Regions from separate parts of the Chelatococcus sp. KU-N122 genome, predicted to be linked through region 2. Evidence: riboswitches for the same ligand, from Rfam matches in the RefSeq annotation. Region 2 holds a riboswitch; the other holds the start of a gene.
What was found. Region 2 has a riboswitch for glycine ahead of ACZ5PO_RS21445 (D-amino acid dehydrogenase). Riboswitches for the same ligand answer to the same signal wherever they lie in the genome.

Region 1: another riboswitch for glycine. It lies ahead of gcvT (glycine cleavage system aminomethyltransferase GcvT); the one in region 2 lies ahead of ACZ5PO_RS21445 (D-amino acid dehydrogenase).

The regions. Positions count from the first base shown of each region.
Region 1 is NZ_AP043981.1:7,996,542-8,003,848, forward strand. Features, by position in the region: gene gcvPA (aminomethyl-transferring glycine dehydrogenase subunit GcvPA) at 1-473, opposite strand, end outside; gene ACZ5PO_RS36095 (OsmC family protein) at 474-971, opposite strand; gene gcvH (glycine cleavage system protein GcvH) at 968-1,345, opposite strand; gene gcvT (glycine cleavage system aminomethyltransferase GcvT) at 1,372-2,520, opposite strand; glycine riboswitch at 2,677-2,775, opposite strand; gene ACZ5PO_RS36110 (hypothetical protein) at 3,058-3,573, opposite strand; gene ACZ5PO_RS36115 (invasion associated locus B family protein) at 3,684-4,217, opposite strand; gene coxB (cytochrome c oxidase subunit II) at 4,697-5,533, shown strand; gene ctaD (cytochrome c oxidase subunit I) at 5,569-7,185, shown strand.
Region 2 is NZ_AP043981.1:4,757,689-4,764,995, forward strand. Features, by position in the region: gene ACZ5PO_RS21425 (ABC transporter ATP-binding protein) at 1-1,730, shown strand, start outside; gene ACZ5PO_RS21430 (amidase) at 1,753-3,153, opposite strand; gene ACZ5PO_RS21435 (phosphotransferase) at 3,364-4,320, shown strand; gene ACZ5PO_RS21440 (phosphotransferase) at 4,317-5,267, shown strand; glycine riboswitch at 5,390-5,482, shown strand; gene ACZ5PO_RS21445 (D-amino acid dehydrogenase) at 5,605-6,828, shown strand; gene ACZ5PO_RS21450 (inositol monophosphatase family protein) at 7,260-7,307, opposite strand, start outside.

The DNA of each region.
Region 1 (7,307 bases), 3.2 Mb from region 2:
AGCACCGCCTTGCGCCGCCGCGTCACCCGGTGAGCCATCAGCACGGCCTCGCCGCACGCCGTCGAGCCGTCGTAGACGGAGGCGTTCGCCACATCCATGCCGGTGAGCAGACAGACCTGGGTCTGAAACTCGAACATGTACTGCAGGAAGCCCTGGGCGATCTCGGGCTGGTAGGGCGTGTACCCGGTCAGGAACTCCGAGCGCTGGATCAAATGGTCGACGGTGGCCGGCACGTAGTGCTTGTAGGCGCCGGCACCGACGAAGAAGGGCCCTGCCCCGGCCGGCGTGTTCCGGGCCGCGAGCCGCGACAGCCGGCGCTCCACCTCCATCTCGCCCTGGTGCCGCGGCAGCCCGGGCAGGCCGTCGGCGCGTATCGCCGCCGGGATATCGGCGAACAGCTCGTCCATCGTGTGCACGCCGACGCGCGCCAGCATCTCGCCGCGGTCGGCTTCGGATAGGGGAAGGTATCGCATTCAGGCCGGTCCTTCGTTGCCCGCGGGCATGATCACGACCTCGGTCCTCACCGAATTGGCGATGAAGCAGTCGTCGTGGGCATGGTGATGAAGCTCGTCCAGCTCGGCCGGCGTCGGCCGCCGCTCGCCGGCCATGGCGATGCGCGGCCGCAAGGTCACGCGCGAGACCCACAGCTTGCCGCGCTCATTCGGCTCCATGACGCCGACGGCATCGTCCTCGTAGCTGTCGACGAGGAAGCCGGCCTTGGCCGCCAGGTAGAGGAAGGTCAGCATATGGCAGCTCGACAGCGAAGCGACGAGCGCCTCCTCCGGATCGACCGCGTCCTCCCGTGCGAACGGCAGGCGCACGACGTGCGGCGAGGCGGAGGCGGCGAGCTCGATGCCGCCGTCGAAACGCCAGGAATGGGCGCGGCTGAAGCGGCCGTCGGTGAAGACGGCGCCGTCGCGGCTCCAGCGTACCGTGGCTGTGTAGGCGTGCGTCTTCACCAGGAGCCTCATGCGATCGTCTTGAGGAAGTCCTCGTACTCGGCCTCGCTCATCAGGCTCGCGAGCTGGGCCGGGTCGCCGATCTTGAGCTTCAGGAACCAGCCCTTGCCGAGCGGATCCTCGTTGACGGCCCCGGGCTCGCCCTCGAGCGCGGTGTTGATCTCGACGACCTCGCCGGCGACCGGCGCGTAGATCTCGCTCGCCGCCTTGACGCTCTCGACGACGGCCGCCTCGGCGCCCTGGGTGATGGCCCGGCCAACCTCGGGCAGCTCGACGAACACGATGTCGCCGAGCTGCTGCTGGGCGTAGTCGCTGATGCCGACGATGCCGACGTCGCCGTCGACGCGGATGTACTCGTGATCCTTGGTGTAGCGGGTCTCGGCCATGACTGTCCCCTTGTGATGGTGGCTTCTCAGCGCTCGTAGCGGTGCGGCACGAACGGCAGGTCGACGACTTCGGCCGGGATGCGCTTGTCGCGCACCACGACCAGCAGCCCGGTTCCGGACGATGCGAAATCCCGCACCACGTAGCCCATGGCGACCGGGCCGCCGAAGGTCGGTCCGAAGCCGCCGGAGGTCACCTCGCCCACCAGCTCGCCGGCCTGGTCGAGGATGGGGGCGCCCTCCCGCGCCGGCACGCGGCCGCTGAGCGTCAGGCCGACACGGCGGCGCAGCGGCTTGTCGCGCAGCTCGCCGGTAATGCGAATCGCCCCAGGAAAACCGCCGTGCTCGCGCCGCCGTCGGCCGATAGCCCAGCCGAGCCCCGCCTCGACCGGCGACGTCTCCTGGTTGATGTCGTGGCCGTAGAGGCAGAGGCCGGCTTCCAGCCGCAGCGAATCGCGCGCGCCCAGCCCGATCGGCTTCACCTCGGGCTCGCCCACGAGCAGGTCCCAAAGGGCCACGGCCTGTTCCGCCGCAACCGAGATCTCGTAGCCGTCCTCGCCGGTGTAGCCGGACCGAGAGACGAGCGCGTCGATGGCACCGATGGCGAGCGGCCGGACGCTCATGAAGCGCATGTCGGCCGCCTCCGGCGCATGGCGCGCCAGCGCGCTGACCGCCGCCGGCCCTTGCAGCGCAAGCAGCGCCCGCTCCGGCGCCGGCGCCAGTTGAACCCCTTCGGGGAGATTGGCGGTGATGTGCTGGAAATCCTGGCTCTTGCAGGCCGCGTTGACGATCAGCAGCAAGCGTCCGTCGGCGGCCGGATCGGGCGAGCGCGACACCATGAGGTCATCGAGTATGCCGCCCTGCTCGTTGAGCAGCATCGAATAGCGCTGCTGGCCGGGCGTCAGACCGATGATGTCGCCTGGCACCAGGGCTTCGAGCGCCGCCGCCGTCACCGCGTGGCCGCCCGCGCCGATCAACCACGCCTGGCCCATGTGGGAGACGTCGAACAGGCCGGCGGCCTGCCGCGTGTGCGCATGCTCGGCGAGAATGCCGGTCGGATACTGCACCGGCATCTCATAGCCGGCAAACGGCACCATTCGGGCACCGAGCCCGACATGGCGGGCATGCAGCGGGGTCGTCTTGAGCGCTAGCGTCTGACCGGTCGATTCGGTCGCCATGGCAGGTCCCCTACGGACACGAGGGCGCCGCCGGGACCATCCCGCCGCACGCACCCCCTCTGTCCCGGGACCTGAGAGATTTCCCCCGGCCTGGCAAGGCCGGAGTTACCCCCGTCGGTGGGACGGCCTGTCAGGTCGTCCGCTTTCCAGAGTGCCAGCTCCATCGCGGTCCATTGGACCTGAGCGTTTCCGGGGTGGTTGCGCCTTCGGCGTCGCGCGGGGCGGGCCCGCGACGAACTCTCCCGCGAGGATCATCGGCTGAGGGCAGTGATACCGCAGTGCGGGGTGGAGTCAACGACCGGCGCGTCACGTCGCACGCGAGAGCGCCCCCTGCCCGGACGCGCCCGGCCGCAGACGAGGGCTCGGGGCTCGACGAGCAGGACCATGTCCGGCCGCTCGCCGGATCGTCTCCGCGCGACGGCCCACCGGAGCGTTTCCCGATCGGATGGACTCATCCGATCGGGTGGGCGTGCTCCAGGTCTTTTCATCTGGAGCGCTTCTCTCCGATCGGGCGGTTCCACCCGATCGGGAAGCGCCCTAGTGCCTGCTGCTCGATTTGGTCTTGGCGGACGGTGCGGCGGCGCCACCGAGGCCGATCTCGATCAAGAGGTCGCCCTTGCCCTCCGGGGCCGCAAGGCCCTCTTCCACCACCGTGGCCGTACCGTTCGCCGCGCCCGCAGGAATGGAGATGGACACCTGCCGGGTGCGGCGCACGATGTTGCTGTCGCCGCGGCGGACCTGGACCGTCAGCGGCGTGCTGAAGGTGCCGGGCTTGCCGGCGGGCCCGAGCAGGGCTCGCACCTCGACGCCGACCTTGATGATGGTGCTGTCCCCCGGGCCCTTGCGGCACTCGCGCGCCGTTTCGCCGATGGCCAGCTGATAAGCCAGGGTGTTCGAATCATCGCCGCTGCCACCCCGGCGGATCGTCGAACCGCCCTCGAGCACGTCGATGCGCGGACAGGACAGCTCCTCGTCGTCGTTCGCCTCGGGCAGTGCCTCGGACTTCGTCCCGTCCCGGGAAAATGGATTGAGGCCCAGCAGGTCCTTGATCATGTCGGCCTTGGCGGGGACCGCCGTCGAGGCCGCGACGATGGCCAGAGCCATGCCGCCGAGGCCTGCGCTAAAGCTCCGCCGGGCCATTCGCTTCGCTCCCATCTGTCCTCTCATTGCAAGGATTCGAGGGCCTTGTCGAAACCGGTCAACGAGACCGGAATGCCGATTCCCTCCTCGGGAGTCTGGAACACCACGAACGTGGCGATTTTGCCGCTCTTCAGCTTGCCGATCAAATTCTCGTCCATGACCACCTCGGCGACGCACCCGGTGGGCAGGCAGCGCACGAACCCGGCCCGGCCGACATCGTTCTGGTCGATCTTGAGGCCGAGCCCCGCGGGCAGCAACACGCCAAGCGGCGCCAGCACGCGCAGCAGCCGGCTCTTGGCGTCGGCGGTTTTCAGCACGATCACCAGCAGCGTCACGTTCGGCCGATCCTCGGCGGCGACGTTCTGCACCAGCGCGCATTGCTCCTTGTTGGCGCCTGCCGGGGTCTCGCAGCGCTGCTGCCACTCGCCGAAGGTCTTGCGCACGACGCCCTGCGCCGCGGCCGGTTCGCCGAGGGCCGCGATGGCGGCGGCGAGCAGCCCGACGGCCGCACCGCGACGACGCAGGCGCGCGCCGCGCCCGGCCCGGCCCGCCTGCACCTGAGTCGCCGGACCAGGGCCGGCCCATCGGCGATCCGAAATCTCGAAAGGGCTCTTAGACGTCAACTTGGTATCCACTCGACGATCAAGGGTGAGATGACTGGCGCCGGCAGCGCCGGCTCATGTGCAGGGCCCCGCCGCATATCCCGTATAGCCCGCCCGCCGCCTGCGCGCGGCTGCGCCGACCGGCTTCACGCGACTCATTCTACGGGTTCGGACCACGCTGGCCTCCCCGATGTCAAGAACGGCCGGCGGCTATGGCTCATGAAACGGCAAAGTGGCCGGTTCGCGGCAGCCGGCGCGCCCACCTTAGAATGCTTCTCGTGCCCTTATGCCGCAGAAATGGACCAATCGATGGCGTTGCGCGCCGTCTTCCGTTGTGATCTTTCAGCGCGAGAGTGGCCGGCCCGGGCAGGGTTCCTCCCGCGCTGCCGGCGCCGCTGTGGATGCCCAGTGAGTACGGGAGCACCGATCCTCCGATGCGAATCGACACATTGCCATTTCGGCTCTTGGCGACGGCTGGCTTCGCCGTGGCACTGACGGGCGACGCGCTCGCGGCCATGGGGCAGCCGAGCCCGTGGCAGCTCGGCATGCAGACCCCGGCGGCGATCGGCGCCGAGTCCATCCACGATTTCCACGATCTGCTGCTGTGGATCATCACCGCCATCGTGCTCTTCGTGCTGGCGCTGCTCGTCTACGTGATGGTGCGCTTCCACGAGAGCCGCAACCAGACCCCGTCGCGGACCACCCACAATTCGCTGCTCGAGGTGGCCTGGACGCTGGTGCCGGTGCTCATCCTGGTGGTGATCGCGGTGCCGTCGTTCCGTCTGCTCAAGACCCAGCTCGTCATTCCCAAGCCCGACATCGTGGTCAAGGCGACCGGCCATCAATGGTACTGGTCCTACGAATATCCGGCCGACCAGGGCGGCTTCGGCTTCGACAGCAATCTGGCCGCCGACAAGCAGCCCCGCCTGCTCGCCGTCGACAACGAGCTGGTCCTGCCCGTGGACAAGATCGTCAAGGTGCAGGTGACTGCCGCCGACGTCATCCACGCCTTCGCCATGCCGTCGTTCGGCGTCAAGATCGATGCCATTCCGGGCCGCCTGAACGAGACCTGGTTCAAGGCGGACAAGGAAGGCGTCTTCTACGGCCAGTGCTCGCTGATCTGCGGCCAGAACCACGCCTTCATGCCGATCATGATCCGCGTCGTCAGCCAGGATGCGTATACGGCTTGGCTCGCCGACGCGAAGAAGAAGTTCGCCGCCAACCCGTCCGGGCCGATCAAGGTCGCCGATCGCGACGCGATCACCCGCTGAACATCGCAAGACAAGAAGAACCCGGGAGCTGACCGATGGCTTCGACGACCACCGCCCCGCATGATGCCCATGCCGATCATCCGACCGGCCTGCGCCGTTGGCTGTTCTCGACCAACCATAAGGACATCGGCACCCTCTACCTGCTGTTCTCCCTGATGGCGGGCCTCATCGGCGGCTTCCTGTCGATCCTGATGCGCATCGAGCTGCAGGAGCCGGGGCTGCAGATCTTCTCCAACGGTCAGATGTACAACGTGGTCGTCACCGGCCACGGGCTGATCATGGTGTTCTTCGTGGTGATGCCGGCCCTGATCGGCGGCTTCGGCAACTGGTTCGTCCCGCTGATGATCGGCGCGCCGGACATGGCCTTCCCGCGCATGAACAACATCTCCTTCTGGCTGACGGTGACCGGCTTCCTGCTGCTGTTCACCTCGCTGTTCATGGAAGGCGCCCCGGGCGTCCCCGGCTTCGGCGGCGGCTGGACGGTCTATCCGCCGCTCTCCGTCTCCGGCCATCCGGGCCCGGCGCTGGACTTCGGCATCCTCGCCCTGCACGCGGCCGGTGCGGCCTCGATCCTGGGCGCGATCAACTTCATCACCACGATCCTGAACATGCGCGCGCCGGGCATGACCCTGCACAAGATGCCGCTGTTCGCCTGGTCGGTGCTGGTCACCGCCTTCCTGCTGCTGCTGGCGCTGCCGGTGCTGGCCGGCGCCATCACCATGCTGCTGACCGACCGCAACTTCGGCACGACCTTCTTCGATCCCTCGGGCGGCGGCGACCCGGTGCTCTATCAGCACCTGTTCTGGTTCTTCGGCCACCCCGAAGTGTACATCATGATCCTGCCGGCCTTCGGCATCATCAGCCACATCGTCTCGACGTTCTCGCGCAAGCCCATCTTCGGCTACCTCGGCATGGCCTACGCCATGGTCGCCATCGGCGCGGTGGGCTTCATCGTGTGGGCGCACCACATGTACACGGTCGGCCTGTCGCTCGACACGCAGCGCTACTTCGTCTTCGCCACCATGGTCATCGCGGTGCCCACCGGCATCAAGATCTTCTCGTGGATCGCGACGATGTGGGGCGGCTCGCTCAGGCTGACGGCGCCGATGGTCTGGGCGATCGGCTTCATCTTCCTGTTCACCGTGGGCGGCGTCACCGGCGTGGTGCTGGCCAACGCCGGCGTCGACCGCGAGCTGCACAACACCTACTACGTCGTGGCCCACTTCCACTACGTGCTGTCGCTCGGCGCCGTGTTCGGCATCTTCGCCGGCTGGTACTACTGGTTCCCGAAGATGTTCGGCTACGTCATCCCCGACTGGATCGGCAAGCTGCACTTCTGGCTCGCCTTCATCGGCGCCAACGTGCTGTTCTTCCCGATGCACTTCCTGGGCCTCGCCGGCATGCCGCGCCACTACGTGGACTATCCGGACGCGTTCGCCGGCTGGCACCGGGTGGCGTCGATGGGCTCGTACATCTTCGCCTTCAGCCTGCTGGTGTTCTTCTACGGCGTCTATGTCGCCTACAGCCGTCGGGAGCGCGCCGCCAACGATCCGTGGGGCGTCGGCGCCACCACGCTGGAATGGACGCTGTCGTCGCCGCCGCCGTTCCACCAGTTCGAGACGCTGCCCCGCATCACGGGCTCCGATCACTGAACGGCGTCATGGCCGGGCTTGCCCCGGCCATGCCCGGCAGGGTTGGTCATGCCGAGGTGGACGTCGAGCCGGGACCCTGGTCCCGGCTTCGTTCGTTAAGACATCGGGGATCCGCTGCCAGA
Region 2 (7,307 bases):
CCGCCGTCGTCGCGCTGACGATCACCGTCGCCACGGTGACGGAGATCTTCGTACCGCTGTTCGCCGGCCGGCTGGTGGACGCGCTGACCGCCGGCCATCACGAGGCGAGCGCCGCGATGGCGGCCTTCCTCGCCATGGCCGGGCTCGGCCTCGCCATGGTCGTCTTGCGCCATCTCGCCTGGTGGGGCGTGGTGCCGCTGACGCTCGACATCATGGCCGACGTGGTGCGCGAAGCCTTTCATCGCGTGCAGCGCTTCTCGTCCGACTGGCACGCCAACAGCTTCGCCGGATCGACCGTGCGCAAGATCACGCGCGGCATGTGGGCGCTCGACGTCATCAACGACGTGATGCTGCTGGCGCTGCTGCCCTCGGTCGTGGTGCTGGCCGGCACGGTGGTGCTGCTGATGCTGCACTGGCCGATCATGGGCCTCGTCATGGCGGCGGGCACGCTCGCCTACGGGGCGCTGACCGTCACCCTCGCCACGCGCCTGGTGGCGCCGGCGGCGCGGCTCTCCAACACCTGGGACACCCGCATCGGCGGGATGCTGTCCGACACGCTGGGCGCCAACCAGGTGGTGAAGGCGTTCGGTGCCGAGGCGCGGGAGGATGTGCGGCTTGCGAACGTGGTGGCGCGCTGGCGCCGGCGGGTGCGGCGGACCTGGATGCTGGCGACATGGAGCACCAGCGGCGAGTTCGCGCTGCTATGGGTGGTGCGCACGACCGTCACCGGCGCGGCGCTCTGGCTGTGGTGGCAGGGACGCGCAACGCCCGGTGACGTCACCTACGTGCTGACGACCTATTTCGTCGTGCACGGCTATCTGCGCGAGGTCGGCCAGCACGTGCACAATTTGCAGCGCGCGGTGAACGACATGGAGGAGCTGGTCGAGCTGCATGCGCTCACCACCAGCGTCGCGGACGGGCCGGAAGCCGGCGAGCTGTCGGTCAAGGGCGGTGAGATCCGCTTCGAGCATGTCGTGTTCCACTACGGCGGGCACGTCACGCCGTTGTTCGACGATCTCGACGTGCGCATCCCGGCGGGGCAGCGGGTCGGCCTGGTCGGCCCGTCCGGCTCGGGCAAGACCACCTTCGTGAAGCTGGTGCAGCGGCTCTACGACGTCAGCGGCGGCCGCGTGCTGATCGACGGGCACGATGTGCGGGAGGTCGCACAGGCGTCGCTGCGCCGGCAGGTTGCCATCGTGCAGCAGGAGCCCATCCTGTTCCACCGCACGCTGGCGGAGAACATCGCCTATGCCCGCCCGGGCGCCGGCGAGGCAGAGATCGTGCGGGCGGCCCGGCTCGCCAACGCGCACGACTTCATCACGCGCCTGCCGAAGGGCTACGCCACGCTGGTCGGCGAGCGCGGCGTGAAGCTCTCCGGCGGCGAGCGTCAGCGGGTGGCCATCGCGCGCGCCTTCCTCGCCGATGCGCCGATCCTCATCCTCGACGAGGCGACATCCAGCCTCGATTCGGAATCCGAGGCGGCGATCCAGGAGGCGATGGAGCGGCTCATGGAGGGACGCACGGCGATCGTCATCGCCCACCGCCTCTCCACGGTCAGGGCGATGGATCGCATCCTCGTCTTCGAGCGGGGCCGCATCGTCGAGGATGGCCGGCACGAGGCACTGCTGGGCCGGCCGGGCGGCCGCTACCGCCGGCTGTTCGAGCGCCAGTCCGGCGGCATGGCGCCGATCGAAGGCGGGGAGGTGGGGGCTACGCTACCCGCCGAATAAGTGCGCTTGGCCGCGCGCCCATTCAGGCGCGCGGCGTCACCGGCCAGTCCATGGTGACGGTCCGCAGGTCCTCCAGCGCTTGTGCGATCTGGAGCACTCCGAGGTCGTCGAAGCGGTGGCCGATGATCTGGATGCCGATCGGCAGGTGGCGCTCGTCGAAGGCCGTGCACACCGTGGCGGCCGGCTGGCCCGTCTGGTTGAACAGGGCGGTGAAGACCGTGTGCGCGAGCGGAGTGTCACGCGACGGGCCCGGCTCCTCGGCCGGGAAATTCACCATCGGCAGGGTCGGGGCGATCACGTAGTCCCAGCCCTCGAAGGCGGCGAGCAGGGCCGCCTTGGCGCGGCCGATCTGGGCGAGGGCGCGATAGACGTCGGCGCCCGAATGATCGGCGCCGCCGAGGCACCATTGCTTGACGTAGGGGTCGATGTCGCCGTCCTCGTGCGACGGCAAGCCGCTGTACTCGACGAAGCCGCGCACCTGCAGGAACAGGTCGATGGGGGCATAGGCGTCGAAGTCGAGCGGCGGCGCGAAGGGCTCGACGTGGGCGCCGGCGCCGCCAAGGAGCCGGCCGGCCGTCTCCACCGCTTCGCGCACCGCCGCGTCGGGCTTCGGGCCGAAGCCCATGTCGGTCAGCACGCCGACGCGCAGGCCTGCGACGTCGCGGCCGAGATGCTCGTGGTAGGCCACCCCGTCGGCCGGCAGGCTCCAGGTGTCGCGCTCGTCCTGGCGGCTGAGGACGGTCAGGAGGCGGGCGATGTCGGCGACGCGACGCCCCATGGGGCCGGCCATGCGCATGGTATCGGGTGGCAGGTGCGGCACGCGCCCGTGCGTGGGCTTCAGCGAGGCCAGGCCGCAGTGAGACGCCGGCAGCCGCACCGAGCCGGCGATGTCGGTACCGACCGAGACGAAGCCGATGCCGGCGGCGAGCGAGGCGCCGGCGCCCGCCGACGAGCCCCCGGTGTTCCAGGCGAGGCCCCAGGGATTGCGCGTCACGCCATGGAGCGAGCTGATGCCGGAGGCCATCAGGCCGCAGTCGGGCATCGTCGTCTTGGCGAAGATCGGTGCGCCGGCCTCGCGCAGCGCAATGGCCGGCGGCGAATCGTAGGTCGACGGCGGCAGCGCGCGGTTGGCGCGGATGCCATGCAGGTAGGGCCAGCCGACCATGGCGACGCTGTCCTTGACCGTCATCGGCACGCCGTCGAGCGGCCCGAGCGGTGCGCCCGCCCGCCACCGTGCCTCGGAGCGCCGCGCCGCCGCCGTCGCCTCTTCCGGACGGACCGAGAACAGCGCGTTGATGGCACCATTGACCGCGTCCGCATGGGCGAGCGTCGCGCCGAGCACCTCGACCGGCGAGAGCCGTCGGGCCGCATAAGCGTCGCCGAGCTCCGCCAGCGACATGTTCACCAGCTCCTGCGCCGACATCGCCTCTCCCGCCTTGCCGCCCGGCTCCGCGCCGGGGCCGTCCGACGGCAATAGCGAGCATATCCCGCCCGCGGGTAGCCGGCTGGTGGCAACGGCACGATTTGGTGGAGGACGAGGCATCCCTTTTGCTTCCCGATTGCCCAAACTTGCGGCTGAGGGCGTGCGGCATGGCCGTCGGTCCGCCGGCAATCGGGAAGCGGCATGAGTTCCATGGGTTCATTGCAAGCGGAGCAGGGCAGGGTCCGGCGCAGCGTCGCCCGCCTGCCGGGGTGGGATGGCGAGGCCGTGTCGATCGAGCCGGCGATGCCGGTGCTGGCGTCGCCGAGCTGGCGCGGCGTCGACGGAACGCCCTGGCGGGCGAGGAAAGCGGCGAGCGGCGAGAGCCTGTTCGTCAAGGCGATGGACGAGGATGCAGCGCTCTACATCGACGTGCCCTGCGCGTTCGAGGCGGCCCGCCGCGCCTCCGACCTCGGCATCGGCCCGCGCGTCATCGCCGCCGACGTCGACGACGGCGTACTGGTCATGGAGGATCTGGACCGCGGCTGGCGGGTCGGTACGCTCGAGCGGCTTCTCGATCCGGCGATCGTCGATGCGGTCATGGCGGCGCGCCGGCGCTTCCACGAGGGGCCGCCGCTGCCCAAGCGGCGCGGCGTCTTCGAGGAGATCGAGCATTTTTATGGGGCCGCGGTGGAGGCGCGGGCCCAGCTGCCGAGCGCGACGCCTTGGCTGGTCAGCGAGCTGCGCCTCGCAGCGGACGCCATCCGCGGCCTCGCCATCGCGCCCGTGCCCATTCATGGCGACGGCAACGTGTCGAATATCCTGATCAGCGACATGGGCGAGGTCAGGCTGATCGATTGGGATCGGGCCACCACCGCCGATCCGCTGGAGGACATCGGCAGCTTCCTGGTCGAGGCCTTCGCCCAGGAGCCGGAGGCCCGCGACGCTTTCGTGCGCCACACCGGCGCCTTCGACGAGGCGGCCTTCAACCGCGCCCGCCTCTACGGCATCGCCGACGACCTCAGGTGGGGGCTGATCGGTGCGTTGCTCGCCGCTAGGTCGGCGCGCAGCACGCTGGAGTTCTACAAGTTCGCCAGCTGGCGCTTCCTGCGCTGCGGCATGGCCGTGCGCGAGCCGCGCTTCGGCGAGACCCTCCGGAGGCTGGCATGACCGTCAAGCGTCTGGGCGATGCGGCCGACATGCACGAGCGCAATCTGGAGGCGGCGGTGGGGCGCGTGCCCCAGTGGAGCGGCAGGGCCGTCGCCTACACCCCATTGGTCGGCGGGCTGACCAACCAGAACTGGCTCGTCGATGTGGAGGGCGATGCGCGCCGCTACTTCGTCAAGGTGCCGGGCGAAGGCTCGGAGATGTTCATCGACCGCGTCTCGGCCAACGAGGCGGCGCGCAACGCCCACGCGGCCGGCATCGGCCCCGAGGTCATCTTCTTCGACCCCACCGACGGCGTCGAGGTGAGCGAGTTTCTCGACGGCTACCGGGCCTGCACCAACGCGGATTTCGGCGACGCCGCGATCCAGGCGGACGTGCTGGGGCTCTATCGCCAGCTCCACGCCGGCCCCAGGCTCGGCCTGACCAAGACGATCTTCGACATGATCGAGGAGCATGTGGAGCAGGGCCGCGAGCTCGGCTCGCATTTCCCCGCCGACATGCCGTGGATCATGCACCGCTACCGGCAGGCCAAGGCGGCCTTCCTGGCGTCGGGCCTCGATCTGGTGCCCTGCTTCAACGACCCCATGCCTGGCAACTTCCTCGTCAGCGCCAACGGCGCGGCCAAGCCCATGCGGCTGATCGACTACGAGTTCGCCTCCAACAACGAGCGCAGCTACGAGTTCGGCGTGCTGTTCGCCGAGATGTTCTTCGACGACGAGGTATCGAACAGCCTCATCGAGCAATATATGGGCAGCGTCAGCCCGCAGATCGTGGCGCGCGTCAAGATCAACCGTGCGCTCGCCGACATCAAATGGGCGTCCTGGGCCGTCGTCAGCCGCAAGCTGAAGGACTGGGATTTCGATTATCAGAAATACGGCATCTGGAAATACATGCGGGCGCGGGATGTGATGTACGACCCGCAATGGGAGAGCTGGCTGCGGCTGGTGTGACGTGGCAACAGCCCAAGAAGCCCAGCGCCGCATGTGCTTGATCGCCGGGCCCGCGGCGCACCGCTTCGCGATGCATTTCGGCCTTGCGTTCTGACCTATCCGGGGTAGGACATAAGCGCCGTCGTGATCGGCTGGGAGAGAGCGTTCGCTTGCCGTGCGCCGCCGAAGGAGCAACCGCCCCGGAAACTCTCAGGCAAAAGGACTAGCTGATCAGGCACTCTGGAGAGTGATCAGAGTCATCTGATCCACCGAAGGGGATATCCGCGCCAGCGGAGAAGCTCTCAGGTTCCGTGACAGAGGGGGCACCGACCCATACTCGACGGAGACCTGAGCAACCATGTCGACTATCCTAGTCATCGGCGCCGGAATTACCGGGATCACGACGGCCTATGCGCTCTTGCGTGATGGGCACGACGTCACGGTCGTGGAGCGGCATCCCTACGCGGCGCTCGAGACGTCCTTCGCCAATGGCGGGCAGCTATCGGCGAGCAATGCGGAAGTCTGGAACCATTGGTCGACCGTGGCCCATGCCGTGCGCTGGATATTTTCGCGATCGGCCCCTCTTCTCCTCAACCCCAAGCCTACCTGGCACAAGATATCGTGGTTGGGCGAGTTCTTGGCAGCAATCCGGAACTACGAGGGGAACACTATCGAGACGGTGCGGCTTGCCATCGAGGCCAGAAGGCACCTCTTCGAGATCGCCGAGCGGGAGCGCATCGATTTCGATCTCCTCAAGCGCGGGCTCCTGCATGTCTACCGCGACAAGGCCAGCTTCGAGCGTGCCGCGCGCGTGAACGAGCTCCTGAAGAGAGGCGGGCTCGAACGGACGCCTGTCGGACCGCACGAGATCAAGGACATCGAGCCCAGCCTCCAAGGTGCCTTTCATGGGGGATTCTTCACGCCGGCGGACGCCTCGGGCGACATCTGCCGGTTTACACGCGGGCTTGCCAGCGCGTGCCAGCGCATGGGCGCGCGTTTCCTGTTTGAGATGGAGGTGTGTAAAATTCGCGACACCGGAGGAGGTGCAGCCGTCGAGCTGCGTCCCGCCGGCGAAGCGTCCCCGCCCACCACCTCGCTCACGGCGGACCGAGTCGTGATCTGTGCCGGCGTCGGCAGCCGGCGTCTGGCCGCGATGGTCGGCGACAAGGTCAACATCTATCCGGTGAAAGGGTATTCGATCACTGTTGCGGTCAGGCCCAACGAGATCGATCGAGCGCCAAACGTGGCGCTTCTCGATGACGCTGCGAAGATCGTCACCAGTCGCCTGGGCGACCGGCGATTCCGCATCGCCGGGACGGCGGAGCTGAACGGGTACAACCGCGACGTTCGGGCAGATCGGATCGCGCCGCTCATCAGGTGGACGCGCAGGCATTTTCCGCAACTGGATGTGAGCGACGTGAGCGTCTGGGCCGGCCTGCGCCCGATGACGCCGAGCATGCTGCCGCGCGTCGGGCGGAGCGTTCGCTCCAGTCGGATCTTCTTCAACACCGGACACGGGCATCTCGGCTGGACCCTGTCCTGTGCGACCGCGCAGTTAATCGCCTCCGAGCTCGCCGCGTAGACGAGAAGGGGCCCCCTTCCCAACGCACCGGGGAGGGGGCAGCGATCGGACAACCGTGTGGTGTGAGCGTCTTCGAGCCCCTGCCGAGCGTTCCCGGCCGGATTGCGTTGCGCGCGATCCGGCTTCGGCGCTCCGCTAGTGTGGCGAATCCGAAATTCGCACCACCTCGGGGCAGCGCTGGGAGCGAATTTCGGATTCTCAAGCCACACTAGCAACTCTATGATTCTAGTGTGGTTTAATGGATCTGAAGGTCCTGAACATTGATGCCATGTGGGGAGCAGGAACTTCAGATCCACCACACTAGAGCGCCTCTTTTGCGATTGGGTGGAATCGCCCAATCGCAAAAGGGGCGCTCCAGATTCAAAGAGTTGGAGCATTTCTCCGCAATTGGATGATGCTCATCCAATTGCGAAATGCTCTAGAGGCGGCCGTTACCTCAGAAACGCCAGCGCTTGGTCAAGCAGCGCCTGGTTTGCGGC